3 regions of the Variovorax sp. GW821-FHT10D07 genome follow, and region 3 is predicted to be linked to each of the others. Evidence: riboswitches for the same ligand, from Rfam matches in the RefSeq annotation. Region 3 holds a riboswitch; each other region holds the start of a gene.
The links. A riboswitch is a leader RNA that binds a small molecule or an ion and turns the genes downstream of it on or off. The one in region 3 is predicted to bind cobalamin.
Positions count from the first base shown of each region.

Region 1: it holds a riboswitch for cobalamin, as region 3 does, so the genes downstream of both, AC07PU_RS21570 (TonB-dependent receptor) here and AC07PU_RS07415 (TonB-dependent receptor) in region 3, are expected to answer to the same signal.
Region 2: it holds a riboswitch for cobalamin, as region 3 does, so the genes downstream of both, AC07PU_RS13055 (TonB-dependent receptor domain-containing protein) here and AC07PU_RS07415 (TonB-dependent receptor) in region 3, are expected to answer to the same signal.

Region 1 covers NZ_JBWKMZ010000007.1:220,462-224,902, forward strand. The annotation lists gene AC07PU_RS21570 (TonB-dependent receptor) at 1-1,924, opposite strand, end outside; cobalamin riboswitch at 2,111-2,367, opposite strand; gene AC07PU_RS21575 (ATP-binding protein) at 2,442-4,441, opposite strand, start outside.
Region 2 covers NZ_JBWKMZ010000003.1:571,549-575,989, reverse strand. The annotation lists gene AC07PU_RS13055 (TonB-dependent receptor domain-containing protein) at 1-1,819, opposite strand, end outside; cobalamin riboswitch at 1,916-2,163, opposite strand; gene AC07PU_RS13050 (ClcB-like voltage-gated chloride channel protein) at 2,269-3,990, shown strand; gene AC07PU_RS13045 (hypothetical protein) at 4,082-4,306, shown strand; gene AC07PU_RS13040 (cell division protein ZapA) at 4,303-4,441, shown strand, end outside.
Region 3 covers NZ_JBWKMZ010000002.1:459,899-464,339, reverse strand. The annotation lists gene AC07PU_RS07430 (cation:proton antiporter domain-containing protein) at 1-1,070, shown strand, start outside; gene AC07PU_RS07425 (hypothetical protein) at 1,082-1,486, opposite strand; gene AC07PU_RS07420 (hypothetical protein) at 1,741-2,037, shown strand; cobalamin riboswitch at 2,084-2,362, shown strand; gene AC07PU_RS07415 (TonB-dependent receptor) at 2,504-4,441, shown strand, end outside.

The DNA of each region.
Region 1 (4,441 bases), on a different contig from region 3:
TGAGCAGCAGGTAGCCGGGCAGCTTCTGCGGATTGACCGCATTGTCGCGGAGGTAGCGGCTGCCCACGTAGCTGGCGGTGCCGGTCACGGCCCAGGCGCCGTGCGCATAGGTCAGGCCCGCGCCCGCGATGTTGTGGGCCGACATGCGCACGCGGTAGCCGCCGAAGTTGGTGCTGCGCGCGCCGCTGTCGGTGTAGGTCTGGAAGTCCTTGAGCCGCGCGTCCTGCCAGGTGTAGTGCAGGTAGCCGTTCCAGCGCGGCGAGAGCTGGAACTGCAACTGGGTTTCGATGCCCTTGGTGCGCGAGGTCGCGTTGCTGAAGACGAAGGAGTCGGGGCCGTTGCGGTAGGAGCGCTGGCCGTCGATCTTCTCGGCCTCGAACAGGCTGAGCTGGTAGCTCCAGCGGTCGTCCGCCGCGCGGCCCTTCAGGCCCACTTCCTTGCTGCGCGTGATCTCGGGCCGCAGGATGTCGGGCACGATCACGCCGCCGCGCGTGTTGAGCGCCACGGCCTGCGGCCGGAAGCCTTCGCTCCAGTTCGCGAACACGGCGTGCGAGGAGGCATCGCCCTGCAGGAACAGCCAGTCCACGCCGGCGCGCGGGCTGGTGTGGCTGCCTTCCTGCGCCGAGATCACCTGCGTGCCCGTGCGGCCGAGCGTCTGCTCGAAGCGGTCGTGGCGCACGCCCAGCGTGAAGCCGACCGGGCCGTACTCGAAGCGGTCCTGCAGGTAGACGCTGCGCACCTCCTGGTCGAAGCGCGAGGAGGTGATGCTGCCGCGCACGCCGCGCGGATCGTTGCGCACGTTGCTCACGGGGATGTCGTAGAACGGTCCGCGGTAGGTGGGCGCGTTGCTGAAGCTCGGCGAGTCGAGTCCCTGCCAGCCGCGCTCGAGGTTCAAGCCGGCCTGGAACTCGTTGCTCCAGCCCTTGCCCGCCATCAGGTGCGTGGCCGCGAGCTCGTGGTAGACGCCGCGGTCGGCGGTGTAGCTCTCGGAATAGCCCTTGCTCACGGCCGCGGGCGGCGGAACGATGGTGATGCCGCCCGCGAAGAAGCGGTTGTAGCGCGCGAAGCTGCTCAGGTGGTTGATCGACCAGCCGGCGCCGAGCTCGAAGCGGTTCTTCCACGAGAACGACTGGTAGTCGCCCGTGACGTAGGAGTCGGGAATGCCGTAGTTGTCGCGCGACGTGATGCCGAAGATCGGCTTGCCGTTGACCAGCGGCACGATCGAGCCGCGGTCGCCGCGCACGCGCGTGTCGTAGAGCTGGAAGCCGGTGGTCCAGTTGCGCGTGACGGCGAAGTCGCCGCCGACCAGCAGGGCCGACTGCGCGCGGCCGGCATCGCGCTGGAAGCCGTTGTAGTCGCTGTTGGCCACGCCGATGTAGAGGTTGCCGCGCTCGAAGTCCCAGCGGTAGCGCAGGCTGCCGTCGAGGCGGCCGTGGCTGCCGATGGTGGCCGTGAGGCTGCCGCCCGCGCGCTCGGGCTTCATGAAGAACTGCGCCACGCCGCCGATCGCGTTCTTGCCGTAGAGCGCCGAGGCCGGGCCCTTGATGAACTCGAGCCGGTCCACCAGGTCGGGCGCGATCAGCGTGATGTCGGCATTGCCCTGCAGCAGGCGCAGCGGCACGCCGTCCATCAGCACCAGCACGTCCTGCGTGTCGCGCAGGCCGCGGGTCTCGAAGCGCGAGTAGTAGTTGCCCTGCGTGCCGTACTGCAGGCCCGGCACGCTGCGCAGCGTGTCCTCGAGCGTGACGGCGCCCACCGCGTCGAGCTGCGCGCGTTCGACCGAATAGGTGGCGAAGGGCAGCCGCAGCGTGTCGGCTTCCTGGCGCGTGGCGGTGGAGATGGTCTTGCGGTCGCTGACGGTGGTGGGCGGCAGCGAGCCGGCGCCCTCGGCGTCCTGCGCCGAAGCGACCGAGGCGAGCAGCATGACGCCGGATCCGATGAGGGCTTGGTGGGGTCTGACGCGACCGCGCCTGTAGATGTTGCGCACGTGGGCTTCCTTCGGGCCCGCGCTCCCGCGGGCCATGAGAACAAACCGGGCGCCGATGGATGCTGCAAGCGACCGGGTCCGCGCCCACGCGTGACCGGCCCGGCTTGCCTGCACTCCCGCAGCGACCGAACGAGGCGAAGGCCGGTATCCGGGCTTGCGGAGCGCAGCGAGGCATCGAGCGATGCTTCGCTGCCGCGATCCTCGCCTTCCCATGCCGAGGCACAGTGGCCGCCGGTGCCCGCGAAGGCATCGACTGTGAGGACCGCGAATCCGCCGACCGTTGCGGGGGCAGCGCAGGAATGGGGCCCCGTGGGGCTCGTCACCTGCTTCCCGTTTAACGCCGGTCACGGGACCGGCGCACCTTCGCGCACGCCGGCTTGGGTGATGCTTTCGTTTGCATCGGCCGGCGGGGCGGATTATAGGAGCGGGTCTTGCGCCGCCCGGCGCGAAAAACTCAGGGCGCGGGCGTGGACGTGTGTGGCAGCCGCACGGTGAACACCACGTAGCCGTCGTCGTGCGCATAGCCGATGCTGCCGCGGTGCGAGCGCACGATGGCCTGCGCGATGTGCAGCCCCAGGCCCAGTCCGCCCTTGTTGCGCTCGTTGGGCACGCTGCGCTGCTTGAAGGCGCTGAACAGGTCGGGCACCAGCGCGGCGTCGATCGGCGGCGCGCGGTTGGCCACGCTGAACACCACGTGCGCGTCGACCTGCTCGAGCCGGATGCGCACCGCCTCGCCGGGCAGGCCGTGGTGGCGCGCGTTGCTCACCAGGTTGCCGACCAGCTGCGCCATGCGGTCGGGATCGGCCAGCACGGGCAGATTCCTGGGCGCCTCCAGCTCGAGTTGCGAGCCGGGATAGGCGGTGCGCGACTCGTCGACCGCGTCTTCCAGCAGCCGTGCCAGGTCGATCTGCGCCGGCACCACCTGCAGGCCCATGCCGCTTTGCAGGCGCGAGGCATCGAGCACCTGGCCGATCAGCCGCGCCATGCGGCTGCTCGAGGTCTGGATGCGCTGGCCCAGCCGCGCGCCGGCGTTGCTGCCGTCGGGCAGGCTGCGTTCGAGCAGCTTGGCGGCCATCGTGATCGACTGCAGCGGGTCGCGCAGGTCGTGGCCCAGCACGGCCAGCAGCTCGGTGCGGGCCTTGTAGGTGTCGGCCAGCCGCGCCGCGCTGGCGCGGATCAGCTCGTCGCGCAGCTGGCGCGCGAAGTCGAGATCGTTGGCGCCCCAGGGCACGCTGGTGTCGCGCACCGTCTGCTTCCAGACGTCGAAGGAGCCGCGCGGCGTGAGCCGGGGGCCGAGCGGGCCGCTCACGTAGTGCTTCTCGGGCTTGCCGCCCCAGTTGATGGTCTCGATCTGTTCCTTGCGCGCGAGCACCAGCCAGCCGTTGTCGATCGCGTCGAAGCGCAGCGCGAGAAAGCCGCACCACACGCCGCTCAGCGAACGCAGGTTCTCGGGCAGTTGCTCGCGCGTGTGCAGCGCCACGATCTGGTCGCCGTTCGTCGAGGCGGTGAGCCACTGCATCAGCGCCGCCGCGGCCTCGCGGGGCATGTCGCCGTCCACGTGCAGCCGCGACTGCTCGGCGATGACCGCCGCCTGCGCGTCGAAGGCGTCGGCCAGCGGGCGCGCCAGGCCGATCAGCGCGCTGAAGGTGTCCTCGGCATGCAGCACCGCCTCGATCAGCGAGCCGCGCAGCTGCGCCGCGCTCGAGGCCCGGCCCGCCTGCTCGCGCGCCAGCAGGCTCTGCACGTTCGAGGCCAGCACCTGCGCGAGCACGTCGCAGGCCATGCGGATCGCGTAGGGCACCTGGTGGGCGCTGCGGTGGTGGCAGGCCAGCATGCCCCAGAGCTGGCCGTTGATGACGATCGAGATGCTCATCGACGCGCCCACGCCCATGTTGCGCAGGTACTCGATGTGGATCGGCGACACGCTGCGCAGCGTGCAGTGGCTCATGTCCAGCGGCGGCAGCTGCGGGTCGGCCACGTCGAGCCCGACCGGCGTCGACTGCACGTCCGCGATCAGGCGCAGGGTGTTGATCACGTAGAGCCGGCGCGCCTGCGCCGGGATGTCGCTGGCCGGATAGCGCCGGCCCACGAAGGGCTCGAGCGCCTCGTGGCGGCGCTCGGCCACCACCTCGCCGCTGTCGTCGTGGCGGAAGCGGTAGGCCATCACGCGGTCGAAGCCCGTGAGTTGCCGCACCGCCTCCACCGAGAGATTGAGCAGTCCGTCGATCGAGCCCTGGCGCTTGAGCCGGTCCATCGCGCGGTGCGCCTTGAGCGCGAAGTCCGACACCGCGTCCGCCGTGGCGTCGCGGGCCTCGAACTCGGCCACCAGCTCGTAGCCGACGCGGTGCAGGATCAGGTCGAAGCGACGCTCGCCGAGCGTCACCTCGAGGTTGATCGGCGAGCCCTCGCCGGTATCGACCGCCACGCCGTTGGCCTCGTGCAGCGCCTCGTGCA
Region 2 (4,441 bases), on a different contig from region 3:
CGAGGTTCAGCAGCGTGTAGCCGCCGAGCGTGCGCGTGTTGGCCGCGTCGTCGTAGCGCTGGCTCGAGGTCTGCACCTCGGCGCCCAGCGTCCAGCCGCCGAGGCGCCAGTCGGCGCCCAGCGTGGCATAGCGCTTGGCGCGGCGCGCGAGCAGCTTGTCGGTGGCGAGGTCGCGCGGGTCCTGGAAGTCGAGCGAGGCGCGCAGCGTGACGTCGCCGATGCGGTGGCCGGCCGAGAGCGTCACGCCCTCGTAGCGCGCCCGCGCGGTGCTGCCATAGCAGCCGAAGGACGAGGCGCAGCCCTTGGCGGTCGAGTCGAACACGATCAGGTTGCGCACTTGGTTGCGGTAGACCACGATGCCCGCGTTGGTCGGGCCGTCGGTGTACTTGAGGCCGAGCTCGACGTTGCGGCTCGACTCGGGCTGCAGGTCGGGCTTGCCGTATTCGCTGAAGCGCTGGTAGAGCGTGGGCGCGCGGAAGGCGGTGCCGGCCGAGGCGGTCACGCGCAGCTTCGGCGTGATCGCGAAGCCGTAGGCGGCGCTGCCGGTGGTCTTGCCGCCGAACTCGCTGTCGTCGTCGTGGCGCACATTGAGCTGCAGCGAATGCGGGCCCTGCACGAAGCCGTAGCCGAGCGAGACCGCATCCTGCGAACGCTTGCGCGCCAGGCCCTTGTCGGTGGCGCTGGTGGGCGCGTTCTCGAGCCGGTCCTCGCGGCGCTCGAGCGCGGCCGTCACCAGGTGCGGGCCGAAGCGCAGCTCGTTCTGGAACAGGTAGCCGCGCAGCCGGGTCTCGGTGCGGTAGTACGAGGGCATGGTGCTGTAGACCGACTGCGAATCGGTCACCTGCAGCCGCGTGCTGTAGACCTCGTTCCACTGCGCCGACCAGGTCAGGCCGCCGGTGCGCAGCCGGTTGCGGCTCTGGTCGTCGAGGTAGTAGGCCGGCGGCTTGCTGCCGGACTTGGCCGCGTCGTAGCGCGCCTGCGTGTCGCTCGACAGCGCGGTGGCCTCGAGGCGCTGGCCGGGCGCGATCTGCCAGCCCAGGCGCACATTGCCCGAGGTGGTGTTGTAGCCGTCGCGGTCGGGGCTGGTGAAGCCGTCCTTGGGCAAGGTGCGCTTCTCGAGCGGCTGGATGTTGAAGCCGCGGCTCTCCTCGTGCGCCACGCCGAACGAATAGTCGAAGACGTTGGCCTTGCCGCTGATCGCGGCCTCGGTGCGGAACAGGCCATGGCTGCCGAAGCCCACGCCGATCGAGGGCGACACGCCCTCCTCGCCGCGCTTGGTGAACAGCTGGATCACGCCGCCGATGGCGTCGGAGCCGTAGACCGCGGCAGCCGGGCCGCGCAGCACCTCGATGCGGTCGATCTGCGCCAGCGGGATGCTTTCCCAGGCCGCGCCGCCGGTGGCCTGCGAGTCCACGCGCACGCCGTCGATGTAGACGGCGGTGAAGCGCGTCTCGGCGCCGCGGATGTAGACGCTGGTCGAGTTGCCCACGCCGCCGTTGCGCACGATCTGGATGCCGGCCTGGCGCGCGAGCACGTCGGCCACGCCGGTGGATCCGCTGCGCTCGATGGTCTCGCGGTCGATCACCGAGACATCGGCCACCAGGTCCGACAGCGGCTGCGCGGTGCGGTTGGCCGTGACCACCGTCTCGCCGAGCACGCCGGGCTGTTGCTGTGCCGAAGCGACCGATGGCAGCTGGGCCAGCAGCAGGCCGCCGAAGGCCGGCACCAGGGCCAGCGGCAGGCCGGCCAGGCGCGCGCGCAAGGAGGACGCAGAAACGCGAGCGCGCGAACGGCGCGAGAAGGAAACGCAGGAAATCATGGAGTGAGCGAACGAACGTCTATGCCCCTTGCCGGCCTCCCCGCCGGCGCCCGGGGCGCCATTGGTCCGTGCCTGCATCGACGAAGCGAAGGGCATGCGCGAACCGCCTTGTTGGCCGGTATCCGGGCTGGCAGACCGGCCCTCGCCGCCTTCCCAGGCGCCTGTTTCAGGGCGCCCAGTGGCTCGTGTGGAGAGGGTGGCGCCTTGCGGCGCCGTCTGCTTGACCGTTGCGGGGGCAGCGCAGGCGGCTTCGGTGCCGGCGCGCGGCCGGTCCCTTCACTCCTGCTTCCCGTTGAACCGCGGCGCGTGAACCACGCCGCAGGCACCAACGGGCGAGATTCTAGGCGCTGCGCCGCGCGCCTTAAGTCGAAAGTTGCGTGGGCCCGACGTTCGCCGCGCCTCGCGCACTAACATCGACAGGCTATGGGATGCCATCACCACCGCCTCGCATGACCCTGCGCTCCTCGCTGCTGCTGCGCCTGCGCTCCGCCCTGCAACGCCTGTTCGGCGTCTCGGGCTGGCAGTCGATGCTGCTGTGGTCCATCGTCGCCGGCCTGCTCGGCACGCTCGCGACCGAACTGTTCCGCGCCACGCTGCGCGGCTTCGAGCACCTGGTGCTCGGCCCCGGCGACAGCCTGGTCGCGATGGCGCGCGCGCTGCCGTGGTGGGCGCGCATCGCCTTCCCCGCCGCGGGCGGCCTCGTGGCCGGCGGGCTGCTCGTGCTCGCGAAGCGCGTCGCGGTGCGCAGCGCCACCTCCGACTACATGGAAGCGATCGTGCTCGGCGACGGCCGCATCCCGGTCACGCAGACGCTGGTGCGCAGCGCCTCCTCGCTGGTGAGCATCGGCACCGGCGGCTCGATCGGCCGCGAGGGCTCGATGGTGCAGCTCGCCGCATTGGCCGCCTCGCTGCTGGGCCGGGTGTTCCGCTTCCCGGTCGAGCGGCTGCGGCTGCTGGTGGCCTGCGGCGCGGCGGCCGGCCTCACGGCCGCGTACAACGCGCCGATCGCGGGCGCCTTCTTCGTCGCCGAGATCGTGCTCGGCTCGATCGTGATGGAGAGCGTGGGCCCGATCCTGATCGCGGCCGTGGTCGCCAACATCGTGATGCGCGCCCTGCCCGGCTACCAGCCGCCCTACCAGATGCCGGTGTTCCCCGAGCTGCATGGCGCCGAGATCCCGCTGTTCGCGCTGCTCGGCGTGCTGCTGGGCTTCGCGGCCGCGGGCTTCCTGCGCGCGCTGCAGGGCAGCCGGGCGCTGTTCGCGCGGCTGCCGTTCGCGCTGCCGTGGCGGCTCGCGCTCGGCGGGCTCGCGATGGGGCTGGTGTCGGTGCCCTGGCCCGAGGTCTGGGGCAATGGCTACAGCGTGGTCAACGCGGTGCTGCACACGCCCTGGACCTGGACCCTGATCGCGATGGTGCTCGCGGCCAAGCTGGTCGCCACGCTGGCCACGGCCGGCTCGGGCGCGGTGGGCGGCGTGTTCACGCCCGCGCTGTTCTTCGGCTGCATGGTGGGCGCGCTGTTCGGCCATGCCGCGCAGGCGCTGTGGCCGCACGCGGTGTCGGCACCCTCGGCCTACGCGGTGGTCGGCATGGGCGCCTTTCTCGCCGGGGCCACGCAGGCGCCGCTGATGGCGATCCTCATGATCTTCGAGATGACGCTCAACTACCAGGTGATGCTGCCGCTGATGCTGGCCGGCGTGATCGCCTATTTCGTCGCGCGTTCGGCCAATGCGGGCTCGATGTACGAGATCACGCTGCGCCGCCGCGAGCAGCAGGACGAGCAGTTGCGGCTGCGCGCGCTGCACATCCGCGACCTGGTGCAGCCGGCGCAGACGGTGGTCGGCCCCGAGGCCGATCGCGAGGCGATGAGCCGGCTGTTCCTGCAGCACCCGGTGAAGTACCTCTACGTGGTCGATGCGAACCAGCGCTACCTCGGCGTGGTACCGCTCTCGGCGCTCGGCACGGCCGCGGCCGAGGTGCGCGCGGCGGACCTGCTGTCGCAGGCCATCGCGCCGATCACGGCCGACACCAGCCTCGGCGAGGCGCTGCAGCGCTTCCTCGAGCACCTGGGCGAGCGGCTGCCGGTGATCGAGAGCGCGGCGAACCCGGTGCTGCTGGGCGTGGCGGCCAAGAGCGCGTTGCTCGCCACCTACGTGCGGCTCAGCGAAGTTTGATGGCGCGGCGCGCAGGCCGCAGAATGCCGTGCCAGGCGCGGCGGGTGCCCCGGAGGACCGCCGCTTTCACGGGAAACTACAATCGCGCACCATGCCCGCCTCCAGCCCCATCGACCAGATCGCCGAGCGCGTGGAACGCCTGCTCTTGCGTCACGAAGAGGTGCAGCGCACGAACGCGCTGCTGCAGGAACAGGTCGATGCGCTGACGCGCGAGCGCGATGCGCTCAAGTCGCGGCTCGCGGCGGCGCGCACGCGGCTCGATGCGCTGCTCGAGCAGCTGCCGGCCGTACCTCCCTCCGAAGATTCCCCCGCATGAAGCAGATCGAAGTTCAGATCATGGGCCAGAGCTATCTGCTCGGCTGTCCCGATGGCGGCGAAGCGCAATTGCGCGACGCGGTCGAACGCGTGGATGCGGCCATGTGCAAGATCCGCGACGCGGGCAAGGTCAAGG
Region 3 (4,441 bases):
CGCGCGAGCTGTTCACCCTGTGCGTGGTGGCCGCCGCCGTCAGCATCGCCTTCGCCTCGGCCGCGTTGTTCGGCGTCTCCTTCGCGCTCGGCGCCTTCTTCGCCGGCATGGTGATGCGCGAGTCGCAGTTCAGCCACCGCGCCGCCCAGGAATCGCTGCCGCTGCGCGACGCCTTCGCCGTGCTGTTCTTCGTCTCGGTCGGCATGCTGTTCGATCCCTCGGTGCTGATCGAGCGCCCGCTGCAGGTGCTGGCCGTGGTGCTGGTCATCGTGCTGGGCAAGTCGCTCGCGGCCTCCGCGCTGGTGCTGGTGCTGCGCTACCCGCTGGCCACCGCGCTCACCGTCAGCGCCAGCCTGGCGCAGATCGGCGAGTTCTCGTTCATCCTCGTGGGCCTGGGCGTCTCGCTCGGGCTGATGCCCGCCGAGGGCCAGAGCCTGATCCTGGCCGGCGCGCTGATCTCCATCGCCACCAATCCGCTGTGGTTCAGCCTGATCGCGCCGCTGCAGAAATGGCTGCATGCCCATTCCTCGTTCGCGCGCCGCCTCGAGGCGCGCGACGATCCGCTGGCCGAGCTGCCGATGAGCACCGAGGCGCGCTACCTCTCGCGCCAGGTGGTGCTGGTCGGCTATGGCCGGGTCGGGCGCCGCATCGCGGCCGAGCTCAAGGCGCACGACATCCCCTACGTGGTGGCCGAGCAGAACCGCGAGCTGGTCGAGAAGCTGCGCGAGGAGGGCGGCGCCGCCGTCTACGGCGACGCGGCCGATCCCGCGGTGCTGATCCAGGCCCACATCGCGCGTGCCCGGGTGCTGGTGGTGGCCACGCCGGCCGCGCTCAACGTGCGGCAGATGATCGAGACCGCGCGCACCCTCAACCCCAGCATCGAGACCGTCATCCGCAGCCACAACGAAGCGGAAGCCGATCTGCTCACGCGCGAGGTCTCGGCCACCGTGTTCCTCGGCGAGCACGAGCTGGCCCAGGCGATGGCGCGCGACGTGGTGCGCCGCGCCGTGGCGCCGCCCGCGCCCCATGGCGCGAATGGCGCGCCCACCGTGCCGGGCGCGCCGGCCTGACGTACGCCAGGTTAGAGGTCCTCGATCACCAGCATGCGATAGCGCTGGGCGATCGAGTACGGCACCGTGCGCACCACCTCCATCATGCGTTCGGCATCGTCCTGTTCCTCGGTGCGCACCAGCAGCGCCGTGTGGCCTTCGCGCGCCAGCTTGGTGTAGGCACGCACCGTCGCGCCCTCGGTGCCTGCGGAGGGCAGGGGGTTGTCCGCATCGGCCACCGTGGGCGTGATCTCGGCCAGCACCGTCCGGGGCGGCAGCAGGAAGATGTCGTCCGCGCTCACGCCTTGCTCGACGAGCTGGCGGCCGATGCGCTCGGCGTCCTCGGCGCTCGCGAACATCACCACCGAGTAACCGGTGGGATAGAACGCGCCGCCGATGGTCGCTCGCATCGAGGGATCCAGGGTGAATCGCTTCATGGGGCCTCCTGTCGTCTGGGCTTGCGGCGTGCCGCGGGTGTTTGATCCATGGGCAAAACTTAGGTCGCGCACCAACGCCCGCCTGTAGGAGAAGCCCGGAAGCTGGGAACGGTCGGGGCCACCGCCTGCCGCAGGAAGCACACAGGGTTTTCGCCGGCGGTGAACGTGATGAAGTGCCCGCGCGTTGTGACAGGGCGTGTCTACGATTCCGGCGCTGCGCCGCTTTCGCCAACGCCCACCTTCCAGAGCTTCGCGTGAACACCATCCCCGCCACCCTGTCGCCGTCGCCCCGCAACCTCGCGCTGACCGTCCACGAGCTGGAGCCCGGCGAGTTCTACTGGGTGCTGATGGAGGCGGTCGACGATGCCGCGGGCGAGGGCGCGGTCCATTCCTACCTGCCGCTCGAGGCCGCCATCGAGCCGCATTCCAGCTATTCCAATGCGCTGGTGGCCGGCGTCAGCGTGCTGCGCCGGCTGTTCGGCACCGAAGGCCCGGGCCGGCCGCAGGACACCCGCACGCCGGACGTCCCCGGCGGCACCCGCTCCCTATAATCCCCGCCGTTCGGTGCAGTCTTTCTTCTAAAAACAAAGACCGCACCGGCACCACGGTTCGAAGGTGCCCCGCCAGCCATGCATGCCATGGCCACGGGGTTAAACGGGAAGCAGGTGCGACGCGTCGTCCGGACGCCTCCATTCCTGCGCTGCCCCCGCAACGGTCAGCGGATCTGGAAGTCCTCACGCCATGCCCCCAGAGCATCGGCAGCCACTGCGCCCCCAAGGCGTGGGAAGGCGAGGGCTTCCGCAACGGCGCTGCAGTTTCGACTGCGCGCCGCTGCGCTCCGCGAGCCCGGATACCGGCCTTCGTCACCGCCTCGGACGCTGCGGGAGTGCGTGTCCGGGCCGCCGGCCGGCGAAGCGCTTGCTTTTCCCGCCGCCGGTCCCGGCCATCGATCGACTTCCCGCCGTGTCCACGTTCGGTCAGAGAACCTGCGGGGACGCGGGTCGGAGGAGAAGTCACATGGATCACGCATCGCCGTCGGGCGATCGCACGGGCGCGGCCGGCCGCCGCCCGCACCGCCACCGGGGTCGCCCCGCCGCCCGCCGCCTCGGCGGCATGTCCGCCGCCATCGGCCTGGCCTTCGGCGCCGGCAGCGGCTTCGCGCAGCAGGCCGCCACCAGCCTGCCGCCGGTGCAGGTCGAGGCCGGTGCCCAGACCGCGCTGTCGCTCGCCGAGCCCACGCAGACCGGCAGCCGCCTCGGCCTCACGCCGCTCGAGACGCCCGCCAGCATCGAGGTGCTGACCGGCGAGACCATCCGCGCGCGCGGCGACGTCTCCGTCATCGACGCCGCCACCCGCGCCACCGGCATCACGGGGGCGCCCGCGCCGGGCAACGGCAGCACCTCGATGGCCGCGCGCGGCTTCTCGGGCCATGGCTCGGTGATGCAGCTGTTCGACGGTACGCGGCTGTTCGCGGGCGCGGGCACCGTCACCTTCCCGTTCGACACCTGGTCGGTCGACCGCATCGAGGTGCTGCGCGGCGCGGCCTCTGTCATGTACGGCGAAGGCGCGATCGGCGGCGCGATCAACGTGGTGCCCAAGAAGCCCACGCGCGGACCGATCCACAACGAGGCGCTGCTGAGCTACGGCTCCGACGCCACGCGCCAGGCCGCCTTCGGCAGCGGCGGCGCGATCAACGACAAGCTTTCGTACCGCTTCGACATCAGCCACCGCGCCACCCACGGCTTCATGGCGCGCGGCGAGGGCGAGAGCCTGGCCGTCGGTGGTGCGCTGCGGCTGGACGTCTCGCCCGAGCTGCAGTTCACCCTGTCGCACGACGAGGGCCGCCAGTCGCCGCAGCGCTACCAGGGCGTACCGCTGATCGACGGGCGCCTCGACAGCCGGACCCTGCGCCAGAACTACAACGTCGACGACGCCGAGCTCAAGTACGACGACAAGTGGACCCGCCTCGACGCGCTCTGGACGCCCAGCGATGCCGTCACCGTGCACAACCAGCTCTACCGGCTCGCGAGCCAGCGCCACTGGCGCAACAGCGAGACCTATACCTTCAATGCCGCCACGCGCCGCGTGACGCGCGGCGACTACCTCGAGATCGGCCACGACCAGGAGCAGGTCGGCAACCGCACCGACGCCACCTTCCGCCATGAACTGTTCGGCATGAAAAACCAGGTGCTGGTGGGCTTCGACGTGAACCGCATCGACTTCCTGAACTCGAGCGACTCGCCCTACGGCGGTCGCTCGGTGGTCGACCCCTTCGTCTTCCTGCCCGGCTACTACCAGTCGCCGTCGCCCTACCTGCCGCGCTACCGGACCCGCACCAGCACCTATGCCGTGTTCGCCGAGGACAAGCTGGCCTTCGACGAGCGCTGGTCGCTGGTCACCAGCCTGCGCTGGGACCATGCGAAGGTGGCGCGCACCGACCTGGCCAACGCGGCCAACAGCCTCACGAAGACCTTCGAGTACGCCACCGGCCGCATCGGCGCGGTGTATGCGCCCGATGCCTCGCAGTCCTTCTATGCGCAGCTGGCGCACGCGGCCGACCCGCTGACCTCGCTGATCAGCACCTCGACCACGCAGGCGCCGTTCGACCTCAGCACCGGCAACCAGGTCGAGGTCGGCTACAAGCGCCAGCTGGCCGACAACCGCGGCGCCTGGACCGTGGCCGCCTACCGCATCGAGAAGAAGAAGCTGCTGTCGCGCGACCAGAACAACCCCACCGTCTCGCAGCAGGTCGGCAAGCAGTCGTCCGAGGGCATCGAGGCCACGCTCGACCTCGCGCTGACCCCGACGCTGCGGCTCGAGGCCAATGCGGCCAAGCTGCGCGCGCGCTACGACGACTTCAACGAGGTCGTGAGCGGCCGGCTGGTCTCGCGCGCCGGCAACACGCCGTTCGGCGTGCCCGAGGAAGCGGCCAACCTGTTCCTGCACTGGCATTTC